DNA from 3 places in the Candidatus Symbiopectobacterium sp. NZEC135 genome. Region 2 is predicted to be linked to each of the others. Evidence: predicted binding sites of a transcription regulator. Region 2 holds the regulator's gene; each other region holds the start of a gene.

Region 1 (10,810 bases), on a different contig from region 2:
TGTTGCAGCCGTCGGTTTTCTTGGCGTAACTGTGCGTTCTCTTCCAGTAATGTCAGAGCTACGGCGATACCGGGCCAATCTAACGCTAACTCCCTTCTTAAACGCAGGGCGCGCTCTACCATCGCGGCTGCACGATCGTCAAATTGCCAGCATGAATGTTCATCTTCATGAGGTTCAATCACCCCCAGGCCAACAATTTCACTCAGTTCGTCTTCCGAAACGCCGGTATGCAGGCAAAACTCAGTAACGGTAAAGGTAATGGTTACTGTAGACATTATGCTTTCCCCCATGTTTTGCGAGGATCAAAGGATGGTTGGGTGTCTGCCAACTGTTGCCACAAGATGCTGGCGCGGTCATCCGGTTTAGGTGGCATCACGATTTTTATTACGGCGTACAAATCGCCGGTATGGTGTTTACCGATAAGCCCCTTACCTTTGATACGTAACCGTTGGCCTGCTTGGCTGCCCGCAGGAATCGTCAGCAGAATGCTCTCTTTCAGCGTCGGTACGGTGACCTTTGCGCCCAGTGCGGCTTCCCAAGGGGCGAGCGGGACAACAATTTCCAAATCGTGGTCCACGATATCGAACAGCGGGTGCGGTGCAATATGAATGACTAACCACAGGTCTCCATTTGGTCCACCTCGTTCGCCCGGCGTTCCCTGGCCTTTAAGGCGAATGCGCTGACCGTTGCCCACGCCTGCCGGTATCTTCACATTGAGCGTTTTGGGAATTTCCTGCTCTACCATGCCGAAGGCGTTATACACCGGTAGCTTGTAACTGATGGTTTGATTGTGCTCGCTAAGGGTTTCTTCGAGGAATACCGCGACTTCGATTTCAATATCATGACCTCGGGTTGCGCGGGATTGCTGTGATTGGCGTGCATGCTGACCAAAGAGAGAGGAGAACAGATCGTCAACGTCTTCAGCCTTATAGCGCTGACCACTTTCCTGCTGTGGCTGCCGGGTGAACTGTGGATCATTACGGTGTTGCCACAGTTGGTCATACTCTGCTCGCCGCTGTTCGTCACTCAGCACTTCCCAGGCTTCAGCCACGGCTTTAAACCGTGCTTCGGCGTCGGGCTCTTTACTGACATCCGGGTGGTATTTGCGGGCCAATCGACGATAGGCGGTCTTGATGGTCTTGAGATCGTCTGTCGATTTTACGCCCATAATGGCGTAATAATCCTTTAATTCCATAACGTAATCTCGCGTCATTCAATCGGTAAGTGGGATTCCTGAGCGTATTTTCACCGCTAAGTGTAGGATAATCCCATGCAATGCATATCTCCACTGCAAGTCACCGTAACGATAACCGTACTAAACGTAATGCATTGATTATCATTTTTATTTGCTGGAAACGGTCGATAACATCAGCAATAATTGCCGTCCGTTCAGCCCATGCTTCCCACGTTGTTGCACAGGATCCTTGCGCGGTTCGGCACTGTTTTTACTACCGTTCGGGGCTCGACGTTATGACCGACAAAAGCAAGGATCTCGCCGCGCTATACCTCACAGAGCATGAACGCCTGGAACGGCAGATCCGGCGTCGGGTGGGGTGCCGTAATATCGCCAGCGACCTGGTGCAGGATATCTTTCTGCGCTTGTGGGAAAAGGCGATTGAGTGGAAAGGCGACTCCGCCGCCTATCTCACCCGCTGTGCGCGTAATGCGGCCATTGACCATTTGCGGGCGGAAAAAACCAAAGCAGACTACCTTCAGGGCGTGCTGCCTGAGCACTACACTGAAGAAGTCGAGTCGCCGCAAGACATTGTGTCCGCACAGCAGAACATCCATCATATTGATGAAATCCTGGCGGCCTTACCGCAAAAAACACGGCATATCTTTTTGCTCAATCGGGTTCATGGTCGCAGTTTCTCGGAAATTGCTGCGGTGATGGGGATTTCATCACGAGCGGTGGCAAAACACATGGCGCGGGCCGTAGCTGCCTGCGAAGCGCGCATAGGAGGCGAGCACGATGACACCGACTGAGGCGCAAATCCGCGAACAAGCGCGCGACTGGTTTATCGCTCTGCGGGATAATTCTTCGCGCGCTCAGCGAATTGCCTGTGACCAGTGGCGACAGAGTAACCCGGCGCACGATGAAGCGTATCGCGCGGTCGAGGCGGTATGGCAGGCAACCGCGGCTCCGGGCAAGCGATTGGCGGAAAAGGAGTCCGATGCGCTGGCAGTTTATCTCACGGCAATCAAGCAGGAAAAACGCCATCAACGCGCCAGACGGTGGCTGGTTTCGGCCAGCGCCTGCTGTGCATTGATGCTGGCGGGAGTGCTTTGGCTGGAAAACCCTTACTGGATGCAGGATGTTACGGCAAGCCACGTGGCGAGCAAAGGCGAACGTCGAGACATAACGCTGGCAGATGGCTCGCGGGTATTGCTGGATGCGGATAGCGCGTTCAACGTTGACGTTACGCCGCAAGGGCGGCGCGTCCACTTGCTGCGCGGTGCCGCTTTTTTTGATGTCACGCCGTCGCAGACGCCCTTTGTGGTGGCGACGGCGGCGGGTGATGTGCGGGTGCTTGGTACCCAATTTGATGTGCGTTTGATGGATGATTCTGCTCTGGTGACCCTGGCAAAAGGAAGTGTCGCGGTGACAGCGGGTGGGTCTGTGACTCCCACTCTGCTTAAACCCGGACAGCAGGTATGGTTTAGCGCCAGCGGAACCCATGCACCTGTCAGTGTTAATGTTGCAGACGAAATGGCGTGGCGCGAAGGACGTTATGTGTTTTATCGTGCTCTGCTGGCTGATGTGGTGCGTGAGGTGGAACGCTACCGTCCCGGGCGTATTCTCATCCCGTCATCGGCGTTGGCTAATCAAACGGTGACTGGCAGCTTTTCGCTGGTGGATAGCGATGCGGCGTTGGCATCGTTGCAGGCCAGTGTCGGGTTTCAGATGCGCAAAGTCACTGAACGGCTGGTGATTCTCTCTCCATAAAAATAATATATTTTACAATGTGTTGTGATTTTTTGATTAAAAAATTCATTTTCAGGGTTCAGTGATCCGTTTTCTCATTCGTGAACGTAGTGAGAGTGCAAATGATAATTACTATTATTAACGTGCTCGCAGTTCATGACACGAGATGAGGATCTCTTCTAATGAAACAAAAAAGAGCACACCAGGCAGGCTACGTATTCGCCACCCTTTTATTGACCAGCTTTAGTGGTGCGCACAGCGCCGCAGCGCCGGTTGAACAGCAAGCCACGCAGCAATTCAGCTTCAATCTTCCGGCGAAACCCGTCACTCAGGCGGTGAACGACATTGGCCGTATCACTGGCCTGTCCGTTGTTTTCCGTGAAGAGCCGGAAATGGCCACCATTGGTAAACCCGTGCGTGGCACGCTGAGCACTGAGCAGGCGTTGGCAACCCTGCTCAATGGCACCGGGCTGGGCTACCGCTTTAGTAATGCAACCACGGTACAAATTTATGTATTGCCTCCGTCAGCGAGGACTGCATCAGGGGGAACGCCCGACACCATGGTGGTTCAGGCGCAGGGAAATAGCCGACTGGGCCCGGTGGTGGGTTATGTTGCCAGCAACAGTACCTCTGGTACCAAAACCAACACCCCGCTGATGAGAACGCCGCAGTCGGTCAGCGTGATCACCCGCGAACAGGCTGACGCGCAGGGCGCGCAAAGCTTGGTGCAGGCATTGCGCTATTCATCGGGCGTGGCGGCAGAAGTTCGCGGCTCGGCATCGCGTTATGATTTGCCTTATGTTCGTGGTTTCGGTTCTCCGACCGACAGCAACCAGTATCTTGATGGCTTGCGCTTACTGCGCGGCGGCGGTTATGCCATTCCGCAGATTGAAACCTATGGTATTGAGCGCATCGAATTCCTCAAAGGTCCGTCGTCCACGCTGTATGGTGGTGTGACGCCTGGCGGGTTGATCAATGCGATTTCCAAGGTACCGACCAGCGAACCGCAGCACGCGGTTGAGATGCTCTACGGCAGCCATAACCGGATGCAACTTGGTATGGATTCCGCCGGGCCGCTCAACGATGACCGCTCGTTGCTCTATCGCGTTGTCGCGCTTGGCCGGAAATCTGACACGCAGGTAGTGAATACCAAAGAAGAACGCGTCTATGTCGCTCCCTCTCTGACCTGGATCCCCGATACCGATACTTCATTCACGCTCAACATGAGTTATCAGCACGATCCTGAAGGGGGATACTACGGTGTGTTGCCCACGGTCGGTTCACTGTGGCCCAGCCCGGCAGGGCAAATCCCCCGTAATTTCAACGACGGCGATCCGGCGTTTGATCAGTTCGATCGTAAGCAGATCATGGTGGGGTATCAGTTTGAGCACCGCATCAATGACACCTGGAGCGTGCGCCACAATTTCCGCTATCTCGATCACTCAACGGTGAGCAAGAGCGTAGGGACGTCCAGCATGGGGGCCGATGGACATACCATCTCGCGTTACGCGCTGGGAACGGATGAAACGCTGCGCGGTCTGACATCCGATCTGCAACTTCAGGCTGAATTTGATACCGGGCGTTTATATCACACGGCTTTATTCGGTTTTGATTATCAGCAATCTGACTGGACGCAAATTCGGGATTACGGCGGCGCACCTTCCATTGATTTCCTGAACCCGGTGTATGGCGTAGCGACTAACCTGACGCTGGCGCGCATCACCAACCAGAAGCAGCACACCAATCAGGCGGGTTTTTACGCGCAGGATCAGATCGATCTCGATCGTTGGACGCTGGTGGGCGGCATGCGCTATGACACTATTCGAACCAGAACCGATAACCGACTGAATGATACCCGTAGCGTGCAAGATGACGACGCGGTAAGCGGTAAGCTCGGGCTGATTTACAACTTTGACATGGGGATTGCGCCTTATGTCAGCTACTCCACATCATTCCTGCCGGTCAATGGTACTGATGCAAGCGGCAGCGCCTTTAAGCCGACTACAGCGAAGCAGCGCGAAGTGGGGGTAAAATACCAACCTACGCATTTTAATGCGCTGTTTACGCTTGCCTACTTTGATATTACACAAAGTAACGTCGTGACCTCCGCCAACCCATACACCACTTACCAAACCGGGGAACAGCGTTCACGCGGCGTTGAGTTTGAAAGCAAGATGGCGGTTACGGACAACATCAATGTGACCAGTGCCTTGACCTACACCAACGCCGAAGTGGTTAAAGGATTAGGGGTCGATGTCGGGCAGGCACCTATTGGTATTCCTGATTACACCGCTTCGCTGTGGGCCGATTATCGCTTCCGCTCCGGCGTGCTGGAGGGGATTACCCTGGGCAGCGGCGTGCGCTATGTCGGCAGCACGGTGGGGGGATATTCGCCTAACGTTTATACCGCCAACGCCACGCGATTGGATGCGCCGAGTTACACCGTGTTCGATGCGTCAGTCAGTTACGATTTCGGCAAAAGATCGCCAACGCTCAACGGGTTAAGTGGCAAGGTCAGCGTCAATAACCTGTTCGATAAACGCTATGTGACGTGCCTGTCCAATAACTTCTGTAACTACGGCAACGATCGGGTGGTGTATGCCTCACTGGCTTATCGCTGGTGATGCCAATGGAACAAGCAATACGGTCCGACACGCAAGCACCGCGCATGCGTGAGCAGCTAGCCACGCTACTGGGCATTAGCGCGCTGTACATCGGCTTCGGCATGACCATGGGGCTCATTCAGGGTGGCTTCCCTGCCATTATGCGTGCGCAGGGCATCAGTCTGGGAGCCGCCGGGTGGCTCTATGCGCTCTATCTGCCGTTGGGCGTCGCCTTTTTGTGGGCACCGCTGGTGGATCGCTGGCGCCCGCCGTTATTGCCGCCTCGACTGGCGTGGATTGTACCGATGCAAGTGCTGGCGGCATTGACGGTAGCTATGGTGGCGCTGCTGGAAGGCGCAGCCATGGGGATTCTGTTCTCGATGGGGCTCTTTGTGGCGTTCACCATGGCAACCATGGATATTGCATTGGACGGGTTGGCGGTAGAGCGCATTCATCCAGCCTGGCGACCGCGTGCAGCGGCCTGCAAACTGGGAGCATTATCGACAGGTGCCATGATTGGCGGCGGTGCTTTTGTCGCGTTGTTTCACACCTATGGCTGGAAGGCGATCTTCCTGTGCTATGCGGCCTCTCTTTTACTGCTGGTATTACCGGTGCTGCTGTTAATGAAAGAGGTACCGCATGTTGGCCAACCGAACGTTGGGCGGCGGGACGCGGCGAGCCTGAGTGCGTTGCTGCGTAACCCCGTACAGCGCAAGCGACTTACTCTCTTGACGTTAGCGTGCTGCGTTATCTTTCCGATTGCGGGACTGAATCGCCTGATGCTGCTCGATCTCAATGTGCCGATAGCGCAGATCGGTGGGATCGTCGGCACGCTTGGCCCCATCACCATGCTGATCACTGCGGTTATCTCTATGCCGTTAATGCGCCGCTGCGGGCTTTCCGGTGCACTGATGGCGTTCACCGTGCTGGCCTTGCTGGCATTGGCCGCGATGATAACCGGTTTTGTTCGGGTGCAGTCGTGGCTCGCCATGTCGGGAGCGATAGCGGTGGGGGCGGCGGTGAGCGGCATTTTTGTGGTGCTGAGTGCCAGAATATTGGGGTGGTCACGCGGGGCGCAACCCGCTACCGATTACGCGGCTTTTTACGGCGTAGGACGGTTTGCCAGCACGCTGGCTACCATTGCAGGGGCGCAAATGGTGAGCTGGATTAGCTGGCCCTGGTTCTACGCATCGGGTGCGCTGGCACTACTGATTATTACGGGGCTATTGCGTGCCCCCATGGCAGAAAAGGATGAATAACATGAACCAACAACATCATTATTCCGGTGAGCCACTGGACAGTGAAATTTTCGACAGTTCGCGCTGGCCCGTGGTCTTCCTGCGCTTTCCCGCATTGGAGATGCCGAATCGCACCGACAGGTTACTGGCGGGATTGACGCACATTCTGACACAGCAGCGGCGCGTGGCGTTGGTGTGGATTCCAGCAAGGCATGGTCATGAGAGAGAACCCCATGAACAAGAGAAGCAGGCATCGCGATGGATGAAGCAATATAAAAATGAACTGCGGGATTACTGCGCGGGTTATGTGTATTTGACCTGTGAGCCTGAAGTGCGTGAGAGCCTGAGCGCCATGTTTCCCAAAGTGAAAAAGATCCTGCCGTTTCCCAAAACGCTGGCAGACGATATGGAGGACGCTTATCGAAAAGCGACGGCGTTTCTTGCGCTGGATGGGGCCGTGATGGAGTAAGTGCACGACCAGTCGCATTACGGATGCATTTAAGCACCTGTTTCTTTGCTTATGCCCGCATTGCCCAAGCGGCGACTCAACGCACTTTGCGTTATCCCGAGCAGTTTGGCTGCGGCACTCTGGTTGTTATTGGTGCGAATAAGTGCCTCATGGATCAACTGCTCTGTGATTTCTCTAATGGTGGGTAAATTCGCTGGAAAGGTAATCCGTTCACTGTGCGGTAGCGGTTGAGTTTGTTCTAGCGCCTTAAAAAAAGGCGCGAGGGACAGTTCCTGACCGTTGCTGATCCCTGCGGCGGTAAAAGTTAACGATTTTAATTCGGCAATATTTCCGGGGAAGGCGTAATGCTCCAGTCGGCTCGCGAGATCGTGGGGCAGCGCGAGGTAATCCCGCCCCAACGCCTGGCAGGCCATCTCATTAAAATGCTGCAATAACAGGCCAATATCAGCGGTCCGTTCCCTGAGCGGCGGTAGCCTTATGCGCTGTGGTTGCAGGCAGTAAAGCAATCCGTGGGAGAAATTCTTTTGCTCGAGCTGTTCCAGCGGCACCGTGGTACTAAACAATAACCGGCATTTGAGCGCAGTTTCCCGCAGCGAGCCTTGCGGAAAATAGCGTTTGCGCTGGCACAACTGCGTGAACACCCTTTGGGTTTCCTCATTTGCCAGCGCGAGATGTTCAAGCAGCAAAAAACCTGAGCCTGCCATATCGAGCAAGCCCGCTTGATGGGCAACCCCAAACAGTTTTTGCTCTAACATCTGTGGGGTGATATCGGCCACTGACAGCGTTAACAAGGGTAATTCTGGACAAACCTGTTGTTGCAGCGCTTCCGCAAACAGATGTTTACCTGTACCTATTTCACCTTCTATTAAGATAGGCTCGCGGCTATCGTGCAACGCGGCAGCGAAAGTAAAGCAGTCGTGCATTTTGATGTCAGTGGTGAGGATTCGGTCAAACGCACTCAGATTCATGCGATTAAAGAACCCCTCTTTAATTTGATGGTAACGCCGTTCCAGCCCAATCATCTCCATGGCGCGGCGCACGCCTATCAGTAACTGATCGGTTGAACTGGTTTTGGTAATAAAATCATAGGCACCTTGCTTCATGCACGCTACCGCGATGTCGGTTTCATTGAGTCCTGTCAATACGATCACTCGCACATAGGGAGCATGCTCGCGAATATCTCTTAGCAATTGCCGACCATCAAGGGCGGGCATATTGAGATCGAGTAGCACCAACGCAATATCCAAATCATTGATCAGTTGCAAAGCCTGGCGGCTATTTTCACAGGTGTAGGTCCTGGCCTCGGGAATATGCCGATTGAGCAACATATCGATGGTACGCAGCCAGCGGGTTTCATCATCGATAACGAGAATATTGCGACTAAGCTTCATTGCATATTCCTAATAAAATTTTCATTTCGGTGCCAATATTGGGTTGCGAATGGATAAGCCACTGGGCACCGTGTTCGATAAGAATTTTATTGGTGGTCGAAAGCCCAAGCCCTGTTCCCCCTTGCTCGCGACGGGTGGTGAAAAAGGGTTCGCGAATACGTGCCTGAATGTGAGGCTGCATACCACAGCCATTATCGATGACCTTAAGGTATACACGTCCCTCTTCGATCCCGGTTTCAATCGTCAGCAGGGGATGGATTTTGTCCATCGCCAGACAGGCATTCTGAATCAAATTAATAAGCACCAATTGGAGTTGCAGCTCGTCCCCTTTAACCGCCGGAAGGCGAGGATGGAGTGAGAGCTGCAACTGCAACCGTTTGACATTGTTATGGGTTAACCGCAGCGCAGTTTCAACAATGTGATTGAGTGCGACAGGTTTAACATTGCTGAGACCATAGCGTGAGAAATGTTTGAGATCGTGAATGATACAGCCAATGCGCTGGGCCGATTCCTGCACCGATTGGCTGGTATAATTGAGTTTCTCAAGTCCCTGTTGCAGCGCCTGTGGCTGCGAAGTCGTGGACGGCAATGCCCGTTTCAGATCGTCGATAATATCCTGCATCAGACTCATTGATTGATTGATGAGCCCCACGGGATTATTAATTTCGTGGGCGATGCCCGTCGTTAATTCCCCAAGGGATGCCAGGCGGCTGGAGAGTTCGCTCACCTGTTTCAACTCAAAGGGTTCGGTATAGTCTTCGATAAATAAGGTGATCATATTGCTGGAGATCAGGTATAAATTCAGTTTCCAGCGTTTATTGTCGAGCGAGAATTCGATTAATTGTGATTCTTCACCATTGAATCCTGACTGGATAAGCGGTGTGAGTGCGACCTTTGGATATGCCTGTTCAAGCCTTTCTGGTGCTAACAGCCACTGATATTTACCGTTTTGCCAGATTATTTTCAAGTGTTGATCTAGCAGGATAACGCCGCAGGGAAGACCGTCTAATACCGAATGGAATTGGGCCGATACGCGGTTAATTTCCGCCTCGGCTTTTTGTCGTTGGTGGAGTTCCTGTTTAAGGGATTGGGTTTTTTGTTTGAGCACCAGACTGATATAAAGCGTGATTAACAAGCCAATGCTGGAAATGATGGCAGCAAATAATGCCCATTGGAAAAAATCGTTACGGACTTTCCCTAATTCAATTTTTTCCTTACCGAAGCCGACCCATTTATAAATCAAATCATCGAAGTAACCACCGTGGTAATTCTGCTCAAGAACGTCACTTACCGCTTTGGAGAACTGGGGGTCCTTTTCGGACATGACTAAATAAAATTGACTAAGAAATAACGGATTACTCGCTGTTTTAGTCATCGGGAACTGTTGCAACAAGCGGCGGGCACAGTAGAACTCTGCCAGTACAAAGTCCACTTTACCGGCGGATAACAGCTCAAATCCCTGCTCATTGGTGACGACAGGCACAAGGGTAAAATCCTGCGGATTAGCCTTAAGATACATCTCTACCGAAGAAGCTTGTTTAATGGCTACGCGCTTTTTGTACAGCGCGGCCCACGAGTCTGCCTGGCCTGCGCTACGCAGGTTATAGGCACTGATGTAGGTAGGCAATAGCGGTAGCGCTGTGTTGAGCGCAAAGCTTTCTCCAGCGGGCAAATCAATCACGGCTAATTGGCGCGAATTATGGGTTACGGAATACAGGGTTTGCTCGAGCGTTTGGCGATTGATAATTAAATTGTATTGCAACTTTTGGGCAATTTGACGGGCTAATTCAATGTTAAAGCCAGTCTCTTCGCCAGCCTCATTTTGCCACTCAAAGGGCGGGGTATTGCTATGAACATTGAATGTCAGATTTTGCTGCGCAAATCCTTGTGCCGAGAACAGACTCAGCGCGACTATCATTCCCCGTAAATACTGCCAATAGCTCACACAATACACACCTTCTTGAACACTTCCCAACATTGATGATTACTTTTTTATGGGGAAGCGTGGCTGAAAGCTTTACTTTACGCTGCTATTGAATAAAGGGAAGCGATCAATCTCGCTTTTTGACAAGGACGAAACGTTAAATGCCGTTAATTTACCCGTGCAGACTGTTATCTCTTTTTTGACAGAGATATCACATTTAATTTACTTGATTAGTGATACGGTTACGTCATATTCTTTT
Region 2 (10,810 bases):
ATATAACGATACAGCTCTTCGTCGACCTCAATAGTTTTCATCTTTATCCAGTACTGTTTTTTACTCTAATTAATCGGCAAGAAGTATATAGGCGAATCAATACCACCGAACAGCGGCATAACACAAACAATATCGAAAGTCAGACGATCCCCCATCTGCTCCCTCGCCCCATTACCTGTAACCTGCAAAGCATATACCCTAAATAATTCGAGTTGCGGGAAGGCGGCAATCGAATGAATCCCGATGAGCTTACTCAGGTAAGTGATTCGGGTGAATGAGTGCAGCCAACGCACCAGCAACTTGAAGTATGACGGGTATAGTCTTCATTTTCCACAGGGCAACATCATCGACAGCAGTCATGATACCCTAAGCACCTGTGTCTCTGAATGAACTTCACCATGAAATTGAATTATCGCCTGCAAAATGCGCAACACCCCACGCATGCGCTGCCTATCGTATTGATTCACGGTCTGTTTGGTAACCTGGATAACCTGGGTATTCTGGCGCGTGACCTGCAAAAGCAGCACGATGTCATTCAGATCGATTTACGCAACCACGGATTATCACCGCGTACGCCGGAAATGAACTACCCGGCCATGGCTGGCGATGTGAAAGCATTACTGGATGCATTAACCATCGATAACGCCATTATCATCGGACACTCCATGGGGGGAAAAACCGCCATGGCGTTAAGCGCACAGATCCCTGACCGCATTGAGAAAATCGTCACCATTGATATTGCGCCGGTGGATTACCAACTGCGTCGCCACGATGACGTTTTTGCAGCACTGCGTGCGGTTAGTGCGGCAGGCGTCACCACGCGTACCGACGCCGCTGCCATCATGCGTCATCACCTAAAGGAAGAGGGCGTGGTACAATTTCTACTGAAATCCTTTGCGCAGGGGGAGTGGCGCTTTAATGTCCCGGTGCTGTGGGAGCAGTATGAACACATCGTCGGCTGGGAAACCGTACCCGCCTGGCGCAAGCCCATCCTGTTCATTCGCGGTGCATTATCCCCTTATCTGGACGACCGCTATCGGGAAACGCTTTTACAGCAGTTTCCCAATGCTAAGGCACACGTGATTGCAGGCAGCGGCCACTGGGTTCATGCAGAAAAACCCGATGCGGTTCTGCGCGCCATTCACCGTTTTCTTGAAGAGCCCCCCGCATAATCCGTAACGATTGGCGGCAGTTACCCATTGTCGCCGCCAGCCTCGCTGGGGTATGATGGCGCCCGCAGTAGAGGGACGGCTGAATCAGCCTTATGCACCGTAACCACATCATCAAAATGTCACGCTTAACCGATGCGTGCATTTTGGTCAGACTTCCTTGCAGCAGCACTACCTATGGCAAAAGAACAAACGGACCGTACCACGTTGGATCTGTTCGCGGATGAACGTCGGCCTGGTCGTCCCAAAACCAATCCGCTTTCACGCGACGAGCAGCTTCGCATTAACAAGCGCAATCAATTGCGTCGTGACAAAGTGCGGGGCTTGCGCCGCATCGAATTGAAAATTAATGAAGACGCCGTGGAAGTACTCAATAGCCTGGCTGAAATGCAGAATATCAGCCGTAGTGAACTCATTGAACGCATGTTGCTGGCGCAACTGGCGGGCAAAGACCTTTCATCCTGATACGTTGATTTCCGGCGTCATCCATGACGCCCTATCTTCCTCCCTGGTAACGACATTGATGGGTAAACCGCTCGGTTAAAATTGTTCCCAGTTATCGTTTTCCGGTGGCAGTGCCTTTTTGGCAACAGTACTACTGCCGGCGCGCGCCAAGGCGGCAACCGGCACCACAGCAGGAGCGGCAACGGGCACGACGGACTCAGACAGTTGGAACACCGCCACAGTCTGGTTAAGCACCGCGGCCTGCTCTTCCAACGACCGCGCTGCCGCAGACGCCTGTTCCACCAATGCCGCATTCTGCTGCGTCACGCTGTCCATTTCCGCCACCGCTTGTCCAACCTGTGCAATACCCTTGCTTTGCTCGCCGGAAGCGGAGGCAATTTCCCCCATGATATCCGTCACATTGGTCACGGCACGCACAATGTCACTCATGGTAACCCCCGCATCTTCAACCAGCTGCGAGCCAGTACCAACACAGTGTGCGGATTCGGCGATCAATCCTTCTATCTCTTTTGCCGCCTGCGCGCTGCGTTGTGCCAAGCTACGCACCTCACCGGCAACCACGGCAAAACCGCGCCCTTGTTCACCCGCTCGTGCGGCTTCAACCGCGGCGTTAAGTGCCAGAATGTTAGTCTGGAACGCAATACCGTTGATCACCGTGGTGATCTCAGCAATGCGTTTTGAACTTCCCGAAATCTCCGCCATGGTTTTCACCACGTTATCGACGATCTCCCCCCCTTTTCGCGCTGTATTGGATGCTTGCAACGCCAATTGGCTCGCGTGATTGGCATTTTCCGCATTCTGTTTAACGGTTGCCGTCAGCTGCTCCATGCTAGCCGCTGTCTCTTCCAGTGCAGAAGCCTGATGTTCAGTACGCGATGAGAGGTCGTTATTACCGGAAGCAATTTCAGAGGCTCCGAGGTAGATGGCATCCGTACTGGAGCGGATCGTACTGACAGTCTTCGCCAGGCTGGTTTGCATATCCCGTAGTAACGGCAACAAGCGCCCCACGCAGTTACGACCAAAATCATGAATCGGTTTGCCGAGTTGTCCTGAAGCGATTGCACTGAAGTGTTCGCGTAACGTATCGAGTGGTTTAACCAAACAGGCCACCAGATAGCGATCGGTGAAGAACAGCAGCAGCAACCCTACAACCAGTCCTGTCAGCAAAATGTTTTGGCCAATGGCGGTGATTTGCTGAAAACGCTCGCCAGCTGCGGCGAATTTTTCGGAACCAGCCTTATTAAAAGCATTGACCGAGGCGCCAAATTGACGACTGAGCGCCGGCACCGTTTCCTTGGCATAGCGTTGATATTCATCCAAGGCGTTGGTCTGCGCCTTTTGAAACATCGGATCAACGCCCTGGGTAATCAGGTTACCCCAATCGCGCACCACTGCCTCAGCCAGCGCGGCATCCAGCCCCGCATGATCGATACTGCTAAAGGTAGCCAAGTCGGATTTCAGATTATTCAATGCCGTCAATGCTGACGCCTGTTCTTTATCCGCCAGCGTGTTTTCACCAGTGCGACGCCAATCCACCACACGTGCTAAACGGGTCACCATACGAAAGTATTGATCGTTGCCCTGATTGACTAAATTCATGTTATGAACCAGTAAGGTGCTAGTCTGTGAAGTTGTGGTCATCTCCTTGAAGGAGAAAATGGTGTAGACGGAAACACCGCCCCACAGCACACAGAAAACCCCTAAAACCCATAACATTGCCGTTCTGATGGCGATGTTTCTCAAGAATTGCATAAGCAAGCTCCAGATATAAAATAACGTGCGGTAGGGTTATTATTTTTAAAAAAATCATCAGGTTTGAAACAATCCCCAAAGGGGAAAACGCGCGATGCCTTACGCCTACAAGCACACGGCGAACCTTCTAGTTTCATCGTCAATATTAAAAGAATATTTAGTAGTTTCCCTCCGTGATCTACAGCACGCTGTCACTAAAAAATAGTGATTAGTGATATTTTTCACAAAGATAGGGCAATGGGTGCTAACTATGTCGCCGCTAAAGTAATTAAAGAAACTGGCGATATGGCAAAAAAGAACTATCCGATAAATACCCTTGTTTAATAGCGGTTATTTCCACTTTTGGCCAGGGGAAAGATACAAGTTTCTCCCACCCCCAGCGTCTGATACTATTACTTGATATGTAGGTGATAAACCGCACCATACCATTAAGAATAAAGAGGTTATTTTATCCATGGCACTCATAGGCATTTTCTTTGGCAGTGACACCGGCAATACCGAAAACATTGCCAAGACAATCCAACAGCAACTGGGCAGTGATGTTGCAGAGGTTCATGACATCGCCAAAAGCAGCAAAGAAGATATCGAAGCGTTTGATATCCTGCTGCTTGGCATTCCGACTTGGTACTATGGTGAGGCCCAGTGTGACTGGGACGATTTCTTTCCGACACTAGAAGAAATTGATTTCAATGGAAAAATTGTTGCCCTGTTTGGCTGTGGCGACCAGGAAGACTACGCAGAATACTTTTGTGACGCGATGGGAACGCTGCGCGATATCATTGAACCGCGCGGGGCAACGATTGTCGGCAACTGGTCAACCGAAGGTTACTATTTTGAAGCGTCTAAAGGGCTGGCAGACGATAACCACTTCATCGGTCTGGCTATTGATGAAGATCGTCAACCTGAACTGACCGGTGAACGCGTGAGTGCCTGGGTCAAACAAATCAGCGAAGAACTCAACCTGAAAGCGCTGGTGGGTTGATCGCCCCCTGTTTTACACAGAAGCCCTGACAGCAATGTCAGGGCTTTATTAATAGATAAAACCGATTAAATTAATAGAAACATTTTTTTAACTTCCCGGTCTAAGCCTGTACAATAGTACCCATCGGTTTTGTACGTTTATCAATTTTCTCCATTTTACAACAAGAGATTGCGCGCGAATGCACACTTTCTTTATGGAGACGGTATTGTTAACATCCCATGGTTTTCATTTTTAATGCGCGGTTCTATAATTGAGACGCCATTACAATTTTTGAGCCGACCGATGTCATAGGCTTAATTGCCCCCATCGACGAGAAAGCAACAGGACTAAACCCGCATGACTGACAATAACACCGCATTAAAGAAGGCCGGCTTGAAAGTCACTCTGCCAAGACTGAAGATTCTGGAAGTGTTGCAGGATCCGGAGTGTCATCACGTCAGCGCGGAAGATTTGTATAAAAAACTGATAGATATGGGCGAAGAAATCGGTCTGGCGACCGTTTATCGCGTGCTTAACCAGTTTGATGATGCCGGTATTGTCACCCGTCATAATTTTGAAGGTGGTAAGTCAGTGTTCGAGCTGACACAACAACACCATCATGACCATCTTATTTGCCTGGATTGCGGACGCGTTATTGAATTCCGTGATGAATCTATCGAAGTGCGTCAGCGCGAAATCGCAGACAGACACGGTATTAAACTGACTAACCACAGTTTGTACTTGTATGGCCATTGCAGTACGGGCGACTGCCGCGAAGAAGAAACGCTCCACGACCCGAAATAAGCCAGGCTTTGTTCTGATTGATGCCGTAAAAAAACCGCCCAAAAAACAGGCGGTTTTTTCATTTCAGTCAGCGTTGGCCTCAACCAACCCAAGTATCACGCAGACCTACCGTACGGTTAAACACCAGATGTGTTTCGCTTGAATAACGGCGATCGGCACAGAAATATCCTTCGCGTTCAAACTGATACGCTTTTTCCACTTCTGCTTTTACCAAACTCGGCTCAACAAAGCCCTGAGCCACTTTTAGCGAATCCGGGTTAATCGTTGCAAGGAAGTCATCCGCAGCGCCTGGATTTGGCACGCTGAATAGACGATCGTAAAGGCGGAATTCAGCTGGCAGCGCATGTGCGGCAGAAACCCAATGGATAACCCCCTTCACTTTACGCCCGTCAGCCGGGTCTTTACTCAAGGTTTCGGCATCATAGGTGCAATATAGCGCGGTGATAACACCCTGTTCATCTTTCTCAACGCGTTCCGCCTTGATGACATACGCATTGCGCAAGCGCACTTCTTTACCCAGCACCAGACGCTTGTACTGTTTGTTCGCTTCTTCACGGAAATCGGCACGATCGATATAAATCTCACGGCTGAACGGCACCTGACGCGTGCCCATTTCCGGCTGATTCGGGTGATTTGGCATGGAAACCCACTCTTCGTGGCCTTCTGGCAGGTTCTCGATAATCACTTTTACCGGATCCAACACCGCCATGGCGCGCGGTGCATGCTCATTCAGGTCATCACGAATACAGGATTCCAACGCCGCCATTTCGACATTATTGTCCTGTTTGGTCACGCCGATACGACGACAGAATTCGCGCACGGAAGCGGCAGTGTAACCACGGCGACGCAGGCCGGAGATAGTCGGCATGCGGGGATCGTCCCACCCTTCAACCACTTTTTCAGTCACCAACTGATTCAGTTTGCGTTTAGACATCACCGCATATTCCAGATTCAAGCGCGAGAATTCATACTGGCGCGGATGACAAGGAATGGTGATATTGTCCAACACCCAATCATACAGGCGTCGGTTGTCCTGGAACTCCAGCGTGCACAGTGAGTGCGTAATCCCTTCCAGCGCATCGGAAATGCAATGCGTGAAATCGTACATAGGATAGATGCACCATTTTTTCCCGGTCTGATGATGTTCGGCGAATTTGATACGGTACAGCACAGGATCGCGCATCACGATGAACGGTGATGCCATATCAATCTTGGCGCGCAGACACGCAGTGCCCTCAGCGAAGCCACCATTACGCATTTTTTCAAACAGGTTCAGGTTTTCCTGAACGCTGCGATCGCGGTAAGGACTGTTTTTACCGGGAGAGGTCAGCGTGCCACGGTATTCGCGGATCTGCTCGGCAGAGAGTTCGTCCACATAGGCCAGCCCTTTACCAATCAGTTCGACCGCGTACAGATGCAACTGGTCAAAATAATCAGAAGAATAGCGAATATCACCGCTCCAGGAGAACCCTAACCATTGCACATCCCGCTTGATGGACTCAACATACTCGATATCCTCTTTCACCGGGTTGGTGTCATCAAAACGCAGATTACACTGACCGTTGTAATCTTTCGCCACCCCGAAATTGAGGCAAATGGACTTGGCATGGCCGATATGCAAGTAGCCATTGGGTTCCGGCGGAAAACGGGTTTGTACCAGGCTGTGTTTTCCAGACGCCAGATCTTCATCAATGATCTGACGGATAAAATTGGTTGGGCGGGCTTCTGCCTCACTCATGCTTGATTCCTCGATGCAAAACGACACATAACCCGCAATGATCCAACAAGCTACGGCAGGACACAACTGTTACTTGCACTAAATCTTATGAATTACACAGAAAGAAGCAAAACGGCTGATGATTACGCATGAGGTAACCGAAAGCGGGCGGATGGTAATACCAACAGCGATAAAAAATGCGGCGTCAGGAATGCCCCACGCCGCACCATTCAACAACGACACTACCCTTATTGCTGGTTTTGAATATCCTTTAAGGCCGTGGCGATGGCTTCTGCCTGCGTCCCCACGACAATTTGTACATTCTGTTTATTCAAGCGGATAACCCCCGCCGCGCCCAAGCGTTTTGCCTGGGCTTCGTCCACGTGCGCAGAATCCACCACATTCAGCCGCAGACGCGTGATACAAGCATCGATCCCGACCAGATTGGCCTTACCGCCCAGCGCCGCCAAATATCCCTGGGCCAGAGACGTCGTATCATTCACCTTCTTTTCGGCAACGCTTTGATTTAACGTAAAACCATCGGCTTCACTGCCGTCAACCGACTGCTCGCGCCCCGGCGTCAGCAAGTTGAAACGTTTGATGGTGAAACGGAACGTCACATAGTAGATAACAAAGAACACTAGCCCTTGCGGGATCAACATATACCACTGGGTTGCCAGCGGGTTGCGCGAGGAGAGCGCCATATCGACCAGCCCGGCGCTGAAACCAAAGCCCGCAATCCAATGCATACTTGCGGCAATGAACACTGAGATCCCGGTCAACACGGCATGCAACACATACAGCACCGGGGCAACGAACATAAATGAAAACTCAAGCGGTTCGGTGATCCCGGTAAAGAAAGCGGCGAACGCGGCGGCCATCATAATCCCCGCCACTTTGCTTTTATTTTCCGGACGAGAACAGTGATAAATTGCCAGCGCAGCACCCGGTAAACCAAACATCATGATGGGGAAGAACCCGGCCTGATAGCGCCCCGTGATGCCAACCACCGCTTTGCCCGCATCAATGGACTGCTGCCCACCGAGGAAGTTTGGAATATCGTTAATGCCCGCCACATCAAACCAAAATACCGAGTTCAACGCGTGGTGCAGCCCGACAGGAATGAGCAAGCGGTTGAAGAACGCATACACGCCCGCCCCTACCGATCCCAACTGCTGGATATGCTCGCCAAGAGTCACCAACGCACTAAAAATCACTGGCCAGACATACATCAGGATAAAAGCAACAACGATCATCAGGAACGAGGTCAAGATCGGCACCAGCCGACGCCCACTAAAAAACGATAATGCTTCAGGCAGTTTGACATGGCTGTAACGGTTGTAGAGTTCAGCCGAAATAATACCGACCAGAATACCAATAAATTGGTTTTGGATTTTGCTGAATGCCGGAGGCACTTCCGCCAGCGGGATATGCTGGATCATTGAAACGGCTGCGGGAGAGCACAGCGTGGTCAGCACCAGAAAACCGACGAACCCGGTTAACGCTGCCGCCCCGTCTTTATCTTTGGACATACCATAAGCGATGCCCACCGCAAACAGCACCCCCATGTTTTCAATGATTGCGGCACCGGATTTAATCAGCAGGGCTGCAAGCGCACTCTCACTCCCCCACCCATTGGGATCGATCCAGTACCCTATCCCCATGAGAATCGCTGCGGCTGGCAACGTCGCCACTGGCACCATCAGCGCTCGACCAACCCTTTGCAAATAGCTAAGAACACTCACATTATCCTCTCTCTCCCGCCAGGGGATACCAAACTGCCCGTTAAACCGATTCACAGCAGCCATCTCATACCAGGCGGCTTGTGCTTGAAGTGTAAAAAAAATAATTTGCCACGCAAATTAAACCCTAACATTCTGTGACATGACGCGCAAAATACCCGCATATTAAATCATTATACCTCTCAATTTCCTCACCTTATTTCAAGATAAAAAAAAACAAGCTAGACTCACTAATAACCTATCTTTATCATCCAGGCAGTAGCAAATCGGTTCACTGGTTTTGGAACGCTTATCCGGAGATTTATGTATGAGACTTATTCCCGTCACCACATCAGAGCAGGTAGGCAAATGGGCAGCACGGCATATTGTGCAGCGTATCAATGCCTTTAACCCCAGCGCTGAGCGCCCTTTTGTGTTAGGCCTGCCAACAGGCAGCTCACCGTTAGAAGCTTATAAAGCGCTTATCGTGATGCACAACGCGGGGCTGGTCAGTTTTAAGCACGTGGTGACATTTAATATGGATGAGTATGTCGGTCTGCCAGCCGCACATCCACAAAGTTATCACACGTTCATGTATGAGAATTTCTTCAATCACGTTGATATTCAGCAGGAAAATATTAACCTGTTGAACGGTAACGCTTCAGATGTGGTGGCAGAATGCCAACGCTACGAAGAGAAAATGGCCTCCTATGGCAAGATTCACCTGTTTATGGGCGGTGTAGGTAATGACGGGCATATTGCGTTTAATGAACCCGCCTCGTCCTTAGCCTCCCGTACGCGGATCAAGACGTTAACCGAAGAGACCCGCACCGCCAATTCCCGTTTCTTCGAAGGGGATGTGTCTCAGGTTCCCAAATATGCGCTTACCGTCGGCGTCGGCACCCTATTAGATGCTGAGGAAGTGATGATTTTGGTGTCTGGCCGTAACAAGGCACAAGCGTTACAGGCAGCCGTAGAGGGCAATGTCAATCACATGTGGACCATCAGTTGTCTGCAACTGCATGCCAAGGCAATCATTGTTTGCGATGAGCCCTCTACCATGGAGTTGAAAGTAAAAACCGTGAAATACTTCCACGAGTTGGAAGCTGAAAGCATTATCGGTCTTTAATCTGTAAGCCGGGAGTTCAAGATGTATGCGTTAACCCATTGTCGTATCTATACCGGGCACCAAATACTGGATGACCATGCCATCGTTATCAACGGTGACACGATCGACGGCGTGTGTCCCGAATCCGATCTTCCCGCCCCCCTGCCACGCCACGATCTGAATGGTGCCTCGGTGGCCCCCGGCTTTATCGATTTGCAGCTTAACGGCTGCGGTGGCGTCCAGTTCAATGACAGCCTTGATGCCATTTCCATTGCCACGCTAGAAACCATGCAGCAGGCCAATCAACGTTCAGGCTGCACCAGCTTTCTCCCTACGCTTATCACTTCCAGTGATGCCTTTATCAAGCACGCGGTTGAAACCATGCGCGCGTATCTTGCGTTACACGCCAATCAGGCTCTCGGCCTGCATATTGAAGGACCGTGGCTGAATGTAGTGAAAAAAGGTACGCACGATGCCCGCCTGATCCGCGCGCCAGAGCAACAACTGGTCGACTATCTTTGTGCCAATGCGGATGTGATTGGCCAAATCACGCTGGCACCAGAAAAGGTGCCAGCCGCCATGATTCGCCAGCTAAGCCAGGCAGGGATCGTGGTGTCGGCCGGTCATTCCAATGCCACCTGGCAGGAAGCGAAACGCGGATTTGCTGCCGGTATTCGCTTTGCCACCCACCTGTTTAATGCCATGCCGTATATTAGCGGGCGCGAACCGGGTTTAGTGGGCGCTATTTATGACGCCCCAGAGATCTACTGCGGCATCATTGCCGACGGGATGCACGTTGATTGGGCCAATATCCGCAACAGCAAACGGATCAAAGGTGAGAAACTCGTACTGGTCACCGATGCCACGGCCCCGGCTGGCGCTGATATCGATAGGTTCACTTTTGCCGGTAAAACCATATACTACCGGGATGGGTTGTGCGTGGACGACAACGGCACGCTGAGCGGTTCGGCACTGACGATGATCGATGCCGTCAAAAACAGCGTGAAACATGGCGGTATTGCGCTGGATGAAGCGCTGCGCATGGCAACCCTTTACCCAGCGCGCGCCATGCATCTGGACGATCGGTTAGGCAGTATTGAAAATGGAAAAATC
Region 3 (10,810 bases), on a different contig from region 2:
ATAATATCGAAGGTGGTGCTTTTCGGTATGCCTAACTGAGTACTGATTTCCGTTATGGTTAACTCATCCCGCGTTCCTGCGACCAACTCCAGCATATCCAGCGCTCTGGCCACCGAGCGATTGATTTTTTCCACGCCATCCATCCCCATGCATTCGCTTGCGCGGGATTATACAAGATAACCATAGCGGTAAGAAAAAATAAAAGTGCCCGATAAGGGCAACCCGCGTTGATAGTGCGGCAGGCAGCCTTTATCGGAAGAGGAGAGTCAATCAGAGAGGGTAACAAACGTCATCCGGCTTTTTATTTTCCCGAAAACGCGTAATAAAGGTCTGCGCCAGCTCGGTTAACTGTTGCCATGCTTGCTCGGCCACTAACGTTTTATTGATCAGCTCGCTGCCCACCCCAACGGCAAATGCGCCCGCCTGTGCAAAGTCTGCGACGTTATTTAGCGTCACGCCGCCAACAGGAATGATCGAGAGATTGTTAAGCGGCCCCTGCAACTCTTTCAGGTAGTTGACGCCCAAACCGTTAGCCGGAAACAGCTTAAGCAAATCGACGCCCATACGACACGCCTGCAAGATTTCAGACGGCGTAACGACGGCGGGGATCATCAGCTTCTGCTTTTCATGCACCATGCTGACCACCTGCGGATTAAAATCCGGTGCCAACACAAAATTGGCTCCGGCATCCATCACCAACTGCGCCATGACCGGATTGATCACGGTTCCCGCACCGATCCACATTTTGTCGCCCAATTCCACCGTGAGCGCTTCAATACTGCGCAGATAACCTGACGTGTTGCAGGTCACTTCCAACACGCGCACGCCGCCATCGTAGAGCGCGCGTGCCACGGGGATCACCTCCTCGGGTTTTGTCCCTCTGACAATCGCGATAATGCCCGTTTCTTCTATGGCGTGAATCACTCGGTGCTTAATCATTGATAACCTCATAACCCTTTAATTAACTATTAAATCGACTGCTACAAACGGCGAAAAAGGCGGCGCGAGGCCGCCTCCACTGCGATCATGCGTTAGCGACGATCGGTTTTCTGACGATGAACCAGTAGCACAGGGCGGCACAGCCAGCGATGATCCCGCCGCTGACAAACGCCATGGTGTAAGAACCGGTAGCATCGGCGATCATGCCGGTCACCAACGGTGAGAGTGAACCGGCGAAGTAACCGCCGAAATTCTGGATACTGCCTACGGACGCCACCATGGATGCCGGCGCGACATCACCCGGTAACGCCCAGCCGGTTGCAGAGAGCGCCGAGAGCAGCGCCATGGCAATCACCAGCAGAGCCAGCGTACCGGTCAGGCTGGTCGCGAACGGAATTGCCACCACGGCAACACCAGCCAACAGCGCGGAGACGCTGATGGTGACGCGTTTGGCAACCAGTGAATCACTAAAGATTTCCCGATCCATCAACCATTTGGAAAGATACCCGCCGCCAATCGCCCCAACGATACCGCCGAAGTAAGGGATACTGGCGTAAATGCCCAACGCTTTGAGTTCGATGTTCTGGGTTTTCATCAAATAGAGCGGCAGGAAGGTGGTGAAAATATTCATCATCCACACATAGCAGAACCAGCCCAGAATCATGCCCCACACGCATTTGTACTTGAACAACCCGCCCCAGCTAATGGTGACTTCGCTGTTGCCCAGCTTTTCTGCGGTACCGCCGCCACCTTCTTTAATGTAATCCAGCTCTTCTTTGCTCAGCGTCGGATGCTTTTCCGGCTGATGGTAAGCAAAAATGAATAACACCACGAAGATCAGACCAATACCACCGGCGATAAAGAACAGCGCACGCCAGCCGAACGGGACAATGATGGCAACCAGAATCGGTGGAGCAATGGCCGGGCCCCATTTGGATGCCGCATCCCAGAAGCCTGTTGCCAGGGCGCGTTCCTTTTTCGGGAACCAAGAGGCGGTGATTTTCGCTGCACCCGGCCAGCACGGCGCTTCCGTAATGCCCAAGATGCCGCGTGCAAACAACAGCGTGGTGAGGTTGCTACAGGCACCCGTCAGCATGGTGGCGCCACTCCACAGGCCGATTGCCCAACTGTAGACTTTCTTCGGACCAAATTTATCGACCAGCCAGCCGGAAGGCAGTTGGCACATGGCGTAAATCAGTGCAAACACGGACCCCATCAAACCAATATCGGTATTGGTCAAATGCAGATCTTTCATCATATCGGGGGCGGCAATGGATAATGCAGCGCGATCGAGATAATTGATAATGCCGCCAATTAATAACAAGAAAACGACAAACCACCGTTTCTTGCCAATTTTTTTACTCGCGGCATCGGTATTAACCAGAGTACTCATCGTGATGTTCCTATAATAATACCTGTAGGGTAAGAGGTAATGACATTACCTGCCTGCTAACAGGCGGAATGTTCGTTAAATAATTTTTCTGACCCGGGCAATTTCCAATGCACCTAAGCCAGACAGCGAAGGCTGATTATCATCAATCACCACCACGTCGCCGGTAAAAAAGGCATCATCCTTAATTAATATTTCAAAAGCGTTCTTTAATATTTTCTTGCCGCAAATCACTAACGTGGCATCCGGGGAGATATTCAGCGCCTTGCTGTTTTTGATCGCGAGAATATCCGTTTGCAATACCGCACCGAGCAAATAGTTCGCCTTTTGGTTATCACTCAGTGCAGCGAACATATCGAGAATGCGCACCGAGAAGCAGCTGCGCGCCAGACCGACGGCGGCACAATCACGTGCCCCTTGCAGCAGATACTGCGCTTCCACTTCATTAGCAAACTGGTGTTTCAGCGAGCTGGCCAGAATAGTGCGTTGCGTAATGACATCCAATAACTCACCGGCAATCGTCGTTACGCAGCCTTCAATGCGGTTATCCGCATCGACTTTAATAAATTTGGAATGCGAGCCTGGCTGGATAATCAGTGCCGGACCGTGAATATCCAACGCGGCGATGGCTCCGATGGTTTCCACTTCCTCACCGCGCATCACATCCATTTTTTCAACGTTTTCCGGCGCAATCGCACCGTCGTTGTTGCGAATGCCAGGAACAAACCAGATCGGCTGATCGCTCACTTCAGGAATGACCTGCTGCACCATGCCTGCCGCCAATTCGTTAATACCCGCAGGAGCCACAACGTGTGGGATCTCACACAGGCCGACATTGGAGGTTATCATGCCCGCAGACAAGTAGGTCACGTTGGCCCCTGGCGGTAACGCCGCCTGTGCCAGCGCAGCCTGAACCGCCGCCTGTACGCCCCGCGTCAAGGTTTCTTTGCTGCCAGTGATGGCGGTGTCGCGCACGCCAACTGCCTGGCTGGCTTCAGCAATAATGCGATTGTCCTGCCAGACAAAAACGCGCGTGTTGGTGGTGCCGGTATCGATGGTAACGGAATACATGTTTCTCTCCTGTCTCAGCCCTGTTGCCCCAGATCAACGCGAGCGGCGATATAGCCAGCCCCTTCCACTACCAGCCGGTCAATTTCGTCCCGTGCGGTGATAAGCGTCGCCGGACGCGTCAGACCGAGTACGTTTTTCATCATGTGCTGGTAGATATGGCAGCGCTGCGCGTTGCCGACAAAAATCACCTCACCGTTCAGGTCAAATCCTTGCTGCTGGGCATCGGCAAACAGTTTCATGTCGTCAGCCGCCATCGCCGCTTCGCAAAACAGCTTGCGTTCCGCCGGTTGGGTATCCAGTGAGAATTGAATAAAGCGGGTCAGCAGAATGGTGCGTAACAGGCCGCTTTGCTGCACGCTGCGGTAGGCTGCATCGGCAATCTGCTCAGAGAAGCAGTCAGGTTGGGGCTCAGCACTTTTGACGCTGGAACCAATAAAGGTCTCTTTCAGAATAGCGGCATACACCTGACCGCTCAGCGAGGTCATGCTGCCCGCCAGTCTTCCTTGCGCATCAATGTGAATCAACTTGGTGGTCGATCCCAGCTCAATAATGGTGCACGGCAGCGCGGGCTTATGGCGGCTCAGCACGCCAATCGCCTGGGTTTCTTCACCACGCATTAAATCCAGCGACGCAATCCCTTCCCAGCCCCCCTTACCTGGCGCATTTTTAATACCGGGAATGAACACCACCGGAATATCAACCGGGAAAATCGCCGGATCGCGATATTGGCGGGCAAAGGTGGCAAGTGAGTCAATATTGACCGGCGCGGTCAGGTGCGGGATCTCCACCAGACCCAGGTTAGAGGTGATCATTCCCGAGGCGATGGCAAAACGCACATCGTTGAGCGTCAGGTTTTCCTGCACCAACAACTGTTGGAAACCGGCAGCAATGCCCTCTTTCAACGCGGCATTATTACCGGTCGCTGCCGTGCTGTTTACCCCGACGGGAATTTCATTTTTACTGATTACCGCCTGATCGTTGATCAGATAAAGGCGGGTATTGGTAGAACCACAATCAATAACCACAAACATAATCGTTAGCCTCTTATTGTCATAACATTTATAACGGGCATCAAAAATAGGGTACAAAAGTCCGCTGACGAAAAAATCTCGTCAGGCGGAATAGCTTTTTATTGTCTGGTGCAAATAGATATTAATTCACTACGCACCCGATAAATAAGCGTTTATCCCTGGTGGATAACGCACACAGAATTACAAGCAGCCCTGATAAATTTCCCGAATCTTTTCTCCGTCTGGTACACGTGGATTATTCGACAGCACCACTTTCATGGTGGTTAATACATTATTAATCAACCAATCAAAGTGCTCTTCTTTAACGCCCAATTGCGTCAGCGTAGGCACCATATTAATGCCGGTCAGGAATTGATGAACCGCCGCCACGCTGCTTTCCGCCGCCTGCTCCTGACTCATGTCGCGCGTATCTACCCCCATGGCTTTAGCGATAGCAGCAAATTTCTCGGGCGCCGCAGGCCAGGTATATTCCATAAAGGGTTTATAAATCGCCGCGATACCCTCCGCATGCACCACGTCCAGCAGGCCGCCCATGGGGTGCTGCAACGCGTGCGGCAGTGTGGTGCCCGCGCAGTCAATCGCCATGCCCGCCAACGAACTGGCCAGCGTAACGTTCTCCCAGGCGGCCACGTTGGTGACATCTTCATAGACCAACGGCAGGTTCTGTGCGATCAGCTCAATCGCACGCAGGGACAGCATTTCGCTGAACGGCGTGGCATTCTTGGAAATGTAAGATTCCAGCGCATGGAACAGCACATCGGCTCCCGGCCCGGCGATCACGCGTTTTGGCAGGGTCAACATCAATTCAGGATCGATAATGGCTGCCTTCGGGTAGATGAGCGGATTCACCAAGCCTTTCTTGTCATTGGTTTCCGGGTTGGTGAATACCGCGGTGCGGTTAGCTTCACTGCCGGTGCCTGCGGTCGTTGGGATAAGGATGATCGGCAACGCGCGGGTGCCGATTTTACGACCAAACACGTAATCCCAGATGCTACCTTCATTGACCGCAGAAAAGGCAATCCCTTTCGCCATGTCCATCGCGCTGCCGCCGCCGAGACCGATCACCAGATCGCACCCTTCATTGATCGCGACCTGCGCTCCTTCTGCCACCAGCGTAGACAGCGGGTTCTGCATAAAGCGATCGTAAACCGCAAACGCGACACCCGCTTCTGTTAGTGACTGTTGCACCGCCTGCAACTGCCCGGTGGGTTTGGAGCTGTCTGACGCTACCAGCAGCGCCTTTTTACCGTAAGGACGGGCAATGTCACCCACTTGCTTGTGTCGTCCTAACCCAAAATGAAATTTGACGGGATTACTGTAATCAAAAACTGGCATCTCTCACCTCTTTTTGTTCGCATATGCGAACGCTGTTCGTATTAATGATCCAGATAATAGAGAGGAGGAAAAATGAGCGCCAGCCTTTTGGTAAAAAAAATGGACTGCCATCACATTTATTGTGACAACAATCCGTTAGACGTGAGAAATAGTGCGCTGTATCAGCTAAGGATAAACGTGCTGATCAGCAGATAAGCATTGAGAGAAACCACAACAAAAACAATTACATTACCAGCATTCTGTACCCAACGACCGTTGACCATGCCTCCCATCAACGCTCGATTTCCGGTAAACGCCAGCAAAGGTACCAATGCCAACGCGATGCCGAAACTGAGCAGCACCTGACTCAGCACCAACACGCGAGTGGGTTCCATGCCGGACATAATCACAATAAACGAAGGCAGCATAGTGACCGTGCGCCGCACCCACAGGGGAATATGGAAACGGATAAACCCTTGCATCACCACTTGGCCCGCCAGCGTCCCCACGACGGTAGAAGAGAGCCCCGCAGCCACCAGACTTAAACCGAAAATGGTCGCAGCTGCCTTCCCTAACAGTGGATCGAGGGTGAGATAAGCACGCTCCAGATCGGCGATATCCTGATTGCCGCTAAAATGGAACGCTGCCGCCGCGGTCGCCATCATTGCCAGGTTGACGAATCCGGCAATGGTCATCGCCACTGCCACGTCGATTTTGGTCGCAGCATAGCGTTCGGCACGGGTGTGGTCTTCCCCCTGCTGGGTCAATGAAGAGTGCAGGTAAATCACATGGGGCATGATGGTGGCCCCCAACACCCCAGCGGCCAGCAGCACCGCGTCCGAGGTAGGCAACTGCGGCACCGCCATGCCACGCACCAGCGAGGCCATTTCAGGACGCGAGAAGATCAGTTCGACAATGTACGCGGCAGCGACGAACAGCAGCAGCCCGCCGATAATCATCTCCAGCGGCTTTTGCCCGCGCTGTTGCAGTGCCAAAATCAGGAAAGTTGCAATACCGGTAAGAATCGCGCCCTCAAGCAGCGAAACCCCTAACAGCAACTTAAAGCCGATAGCAGCACCGATAAACTCGGCCAAATCGGTTGCCATGGCGATAATCTCCGCCTGCACCCAATAGGCCCACACCGCAGGGCGAGGGAAACGATCGCGAATGTGCTCAGCCAGATTTTTTCCGGTGGCAATCCCCAGCTTGGCAGAAAGCAGTTGGATCAGCATCGCCATCAGGTTGGCCCATACCACCACCCACAGCAATTGATAGCCGTAGGCTGCCCCTGATTGAATATTGGTGGCGAAATTACCCGGATCGATATAGCCAATCGCCGCTATAAATGCTGGCCCCATCAGGGAAAGTTTAAGCTTCCTTGACGTGCGGCTGGCAGTCTCTATCACTCGGCTCCCCGGCATACAATGACCCTTTATTACCTCTATAATGGTTTACTCTGTCATGAATGATAATGATTATCAAGCGCATGTAGAACGGTAAAACAGATTGCTGCAATAGCTAAAACCAACACCGTTAGCAGGGACATACGTTTCGCCTGATAGGTTCACGATGACCTCTCTACTATCACCGCCCCAACACGCGCGCATCGTTGTAAATGTGATCCGTGCCATATTGTTAACAAAATATAAACAAAAAACCCCAAGGTAAAGTCACTTGGGGTTTTTATTGATTTCAATTTGTTACGCCTGCCTTCACGGCACGCGCGGGTCGCTCAGGGAAATCAGCCCTTCGCTTTGGAAACGGCAACCATGGCGGGACGCAGCAAGCGGCCGTTCAGGGTGTAACCTTTTTGCATCACCATCATTACGGAATTAGGCGCATGGTCGGCCGACTCCAGCATGGTCATGGCCTGGTGCACTTCCGGGTTAAACGGCACGTTCACGTCACCCACCACTTCGATACCAAACTTACGAACGGCATCCAGCAGCGATTTCAGCGTCAGTTCCACGCCCTCAATCAATGAGGCAAGGGACTCATTGCTGCGATCGGCAGCATCCAGTGAACGCTCGAGGTTATCAATCACCGGCAGCATTTCACCCGCAAATTTTTCCAGCGCAAACTTGTGCGCTTTTTCCACATCCATTTCAGCGCGACGGCGGATATTGTCCGTTTCGGCACGCGCGCGCAGCACGGTATCGCGCTCACGCTGCTGTAGTTCGTTCAGTTGCGCTTCCAATTCGGCAATACGTTCATCACGCGGATCGGCGACGTCTGTCGTTGCAGGTTCCACTTCCGCATGTTGCCCCTGTGCCGCTTCCATTTGATCTACGACTTGCTCGTCAGGCGACTTCTGTTCTTTACTACTCATGAAATTCTCCGCGGTTTTAGCATTCATCTCGCTTGTTCGCTTATTATGGGGATGAAAACCGGGGATTCAAGAGAAGTAGTCACATATACCGACAGATTTCGTGATACCGGGCGGCTCAGGGTAAGGAAAAGCATAACGATGACGAAACAGTTCAATTGCATTGGCATTGTGGGCCACCCGCGCCACCCCACGGCACTGGCGACGCATGAAATGTTGTATCACTGGCTGCACGGCGAGGGCTACCAAGTGATGCTCGAGCAGCATATCGCCCACGAGCTAAACTTGCCCGACGCGCTGACCGGCAGTCTGGCGGAGATCGGCATGCAAGCCGATTTAGCCGTAGTGGTAGGCGGCGATGGCAACATGTTAGGCGCCGCTCGCGTACTCTCTCGCTATGACATTGATGTGATTGGCGTCAACCGCGGAAATCTCGGCTTCCTGACCGATCTCGATCCCGATCAGGCACAACAACAGCTTACCGAGGTGCTGGAAGGGCGCTACCTGAGTGAGCGGCGCTTTATGCTGGAGGCGCACGTTTGCCGCCGCGATCAGCCCGACAGCACCAGCACGGCGATCAACGAGGTGGTACTGCACCCCGGGAAAGTCGCCCATATGATTGAATTCGAAGTCTATATCGACGATCGCTTCGCGTTTTCCCAACGCTCGGACGGCCTGATTATCTCAACGCCTACCGGTTCCACCGCGTACTCACTTTCCGGTGGCGGCCCCATCCTGACACCAACACTGGATGCCATCGCGCTGGTGCCGATGTTTCCCCATACGCTTTCAGCGCGCCCACTGGTGATAAATAGCAGCAGCACCATCCGCCTGAAGTTTTCCCATATCACTCACGATCTGGAGCTGAGCTGTGACAGCCAGATAACCCTGCCGGTACAGGAAGGGGAAGAGGTACTGATTACCCGCAGCCAATACTCGCTGAATTTGATACATCCAGAAAATTACAGCTATTTCAATACGCTAAGCACAAAGCTGGGGTGGTCAAAAAAATTATTTTAAAATTTCGCGCTGGCCACTTTACTGGTTAAAAAACGGCATTATACTGTATGCAATTACAGTCTGTTGTTACATACAGGAAGGTGATTCATGCTGGCGCAACTCACTATCAGTCATTTCGCTATCGTGCGTGAGTTAGAAATTGATTTTCAATCAGGTATGAGCGTTATCACCGGTGAAACCGGCGCGGGCAAATCCATCGCGATTGACGCACTGGGCCTGTGTTTGGGCAACCGCTCTGACGCCAGCATGGTGCGTCCCGGCGCACAGCGCGCTGATATCTGTGCCCGTTTCGCTCTCAGCGACACACCTGCGGCACGGGCATGGCTGGAGCAAAACCAACTGGATGACAGCAACGAGTGCCTGCTGCGACGGGTGATCAGTGCAGATGGACGTTCACGCGGGTTTATCAATGGCACCGCCGTGCCATTATCGCAGTTGCGTGAGCTCGGCCAACACCTGATCCAACTGCACGGGCAGCACGCTCACCAGTTGTTGCTCAAACCTGAACACCAACGTCATCTGCTGGATGCCTATGCCGACGAACCGCAACTGCTTGCTGCCATGCAACAAATCTGGCAACAGTGGCACCAAAGCTGCCGCGATCTGGCACAGCTGCAACAAGCGAACATCGAACGTGAAGCACGCCGTGAACTGCTGCAATACCAGCTCAAGGAGCTGAAAGAATTTTCCCCTCAGCCCGGCGAATACGAACAAATTGACGTCGAATACAAACGGCTGGCTAACAGCGGACAACTGCTGTCACTCAGTCAGCAGACATTGCAGTTGCTCAGCGAAAACGACGATCAGAACATCATGAGCATGCTCCACAGCGCAAAGCACCAGCTCGGCGAACTTGTTACCCTTGATGATAAGCTGGGCAGCGTGCTGAATATGCTGGAAGAAGCCAGCATTCAGATCAGCGAAGCCAGCGATGAGTTGCGCCACTACAGCGAGCAAACGGATCTCGATCCGACCCGACTCTATGAGTTGGAGCAGCGCTTGTCACGCCAGATGGCCCTGGCGCGCAAACATCACATCGCCCCGGAAAACCTGCCGGCATTCTACCAACAACTGCTGGATGAACAGCAGCAGTTGGAAGAACAAGAGAGCAACCACGCCACGCTCAGTCTGGCCGTCAGCGAATATCACCAACAGGCGCTGCACGCCGCGGAACAGTTGCATGCCCGCCGCCAACACCATGCGCATGAACTGTCTCAGTTGATTACGGCACAGATGCATGAACTCGCCATGCCGCACGGCCACTTCTCCATTGAAGTAGAATTTTCGCCAGAGCGCCTGACCGCCTTTGGCGCAGACAGCATCGCGTTTTTGGTCACGACTAACCCGGGTCAACCTCATCAGGCGCTGGCGAAGATCGCCTCCGGCGGCGAGCTATCCCGCATAGCCCTGATCATTCAGGTGATCACAGCGCGTAAAATGGATACCCCAGCGCTGATTTTCGACGAAGTGGATGTGGGCATCAGTGGCCCGACCGCCGCCATTGTCGGCAAAATGCTGCGTCAACTCGGCACATCCACGCAGGTGATGTGTGTCACCCACTTACCGCAAGTTGCTGGCTGCGGTCATCAACACTTCTTTGTCAGTAAACACACCGACGGTGCTGCTACTGAAACGCTGATGCAACCGCTGGATAAACGCGCACGGTTGCAAGAACTGGCGCGTTTGCTGGGTGGCAGTGCAGTCACCAAAAACACACTG

What was found. The regulator Fur, encoded in region 2, represses iron uptake genes when iron is present. The targets are predictions, from matches to a motif close to ATAATAATGAGAACNACTATCAA.
Region 1: a site for Fur is predicted at 3,043-3,065, ahead of J5224_RS12890 (TonB-dependent siderophore receptor). Genes of this name have one in related genera too.
Region 3: a site for Fur is predicted at 7,205-7,227, ahead of J5224_RS12745 (Nramp family divalent metal transporter). Genes of this name have one in related genera too.

What each region holds. Positions count from the first base shown of each region.
Region 1 covers NZ_JAGFPF010000022.1:49,672-60,481, reverse strand. Annotated here, with positions in the region: gene cbpM (chaperone modulator CbpM) at 1-275, opposite strand, end outside; gene cbpA (curved DNA-binding protein) at 275-1,195, opposite strand; gene J5224_RS12900 (RNA polymerase sigma factor) at 1,471-1,986, shown strand; gene J5224_RS12895 (FecR family protein) at 1,973-2,947, shown strand; gene J5224_RS12890 (TonB-dependent siderophore receptor) at 3,109-5,550, shown strand; gene J5224_RS12885 (MFS transporter) at 5,556-6,788, shown strand; gene J5224_RS12880 (hypothetical protein) at 6,790-7,236, shown strand; gene J5224_RS12875 (sigma-54-dependent transcriptional regulator) at 7,266-8,627, opposite strand; gene J5224_RS12870 (ATP-binding protein) at 8,617-10,572, opposite strand.
Region 2 covers NZ_JAGFPF010000004.1:83,203-94,012, forward strand. Annotated here, with positions in the region: gene seqA (replication initiation negative regulator SeqA) at 1-41, opposite strand, end outside; gene ybfF (esterase) at 387-1,172, shown strand; gene ybfE (LexA regulated protein) at 1,347-1,634, shown strand; gene J5224_RS04045 (methyl-accepting chemotaxis protein) at 1,710-3,386, opposite strand; gene fldA (flavodoxin FldA) at 3,841-4,368, shown strand; gene fur (ferric iron uptake transcriptional regulator) at 4,705-5,151, shown strand; gene glnS (glutamine--tRNA ligase) at 5,231-6,889, opposite strand; gene nagE (N-acetylglucosamine-specific PTS transporter subunit IIBC) at 7,117-8,613, opposite strand; gene nagB (glucosamine-6-phosphate deaminase) at 8,918-9,718, shown strand; gene nagA (N-acetylglucosamine-6-phosphate deacetylase) at 9,740-10,810, shown strand, end outside.
Region 3 covers NZ_JAGFPF010000022.1:26,506-37,315, forward strand. Annotated here, with positions in the region: gene J5224_RS12715 (IclR family transcriptional regulator) at 1-134, opposite strand, end outside; gene J5224_RS12720 (bifunctional 4-hydroxy-2-oxoglutarate aldolase/2-dehydro-3-deoxy-phosphogluconate aldolase) at 271-939, opposite strand; gene J5224_RS12725 (MFS transporter) at 1,025-2,332, opposite strand; gene J5224_RS12730 (2-dehydro-3-deoxygalactonokinase) at 2,408-3,400, opposite strand; gene J5224_RS12735 (2-dehydro-3-deoxygalactonokinase) at 3,415-4,431, opposite strand; gene J5224_RS12740 (iron-containing alcohol dehydrogenase) at 4,612-5,766, opposite strand; gene J5224_RS12745 (Nramp family divalent metal transporter) at 5,928-7,166, opposite strand; gene grpE (nucleotide exchange factor GrpE) at 7,487-8,074, opposite strand; gene nadK (NAD(+) kinase) at 8,213-9,091, shown strand; gene recN (DNA repair protein RecN) at 9,179-10,810, shown strand, end outside.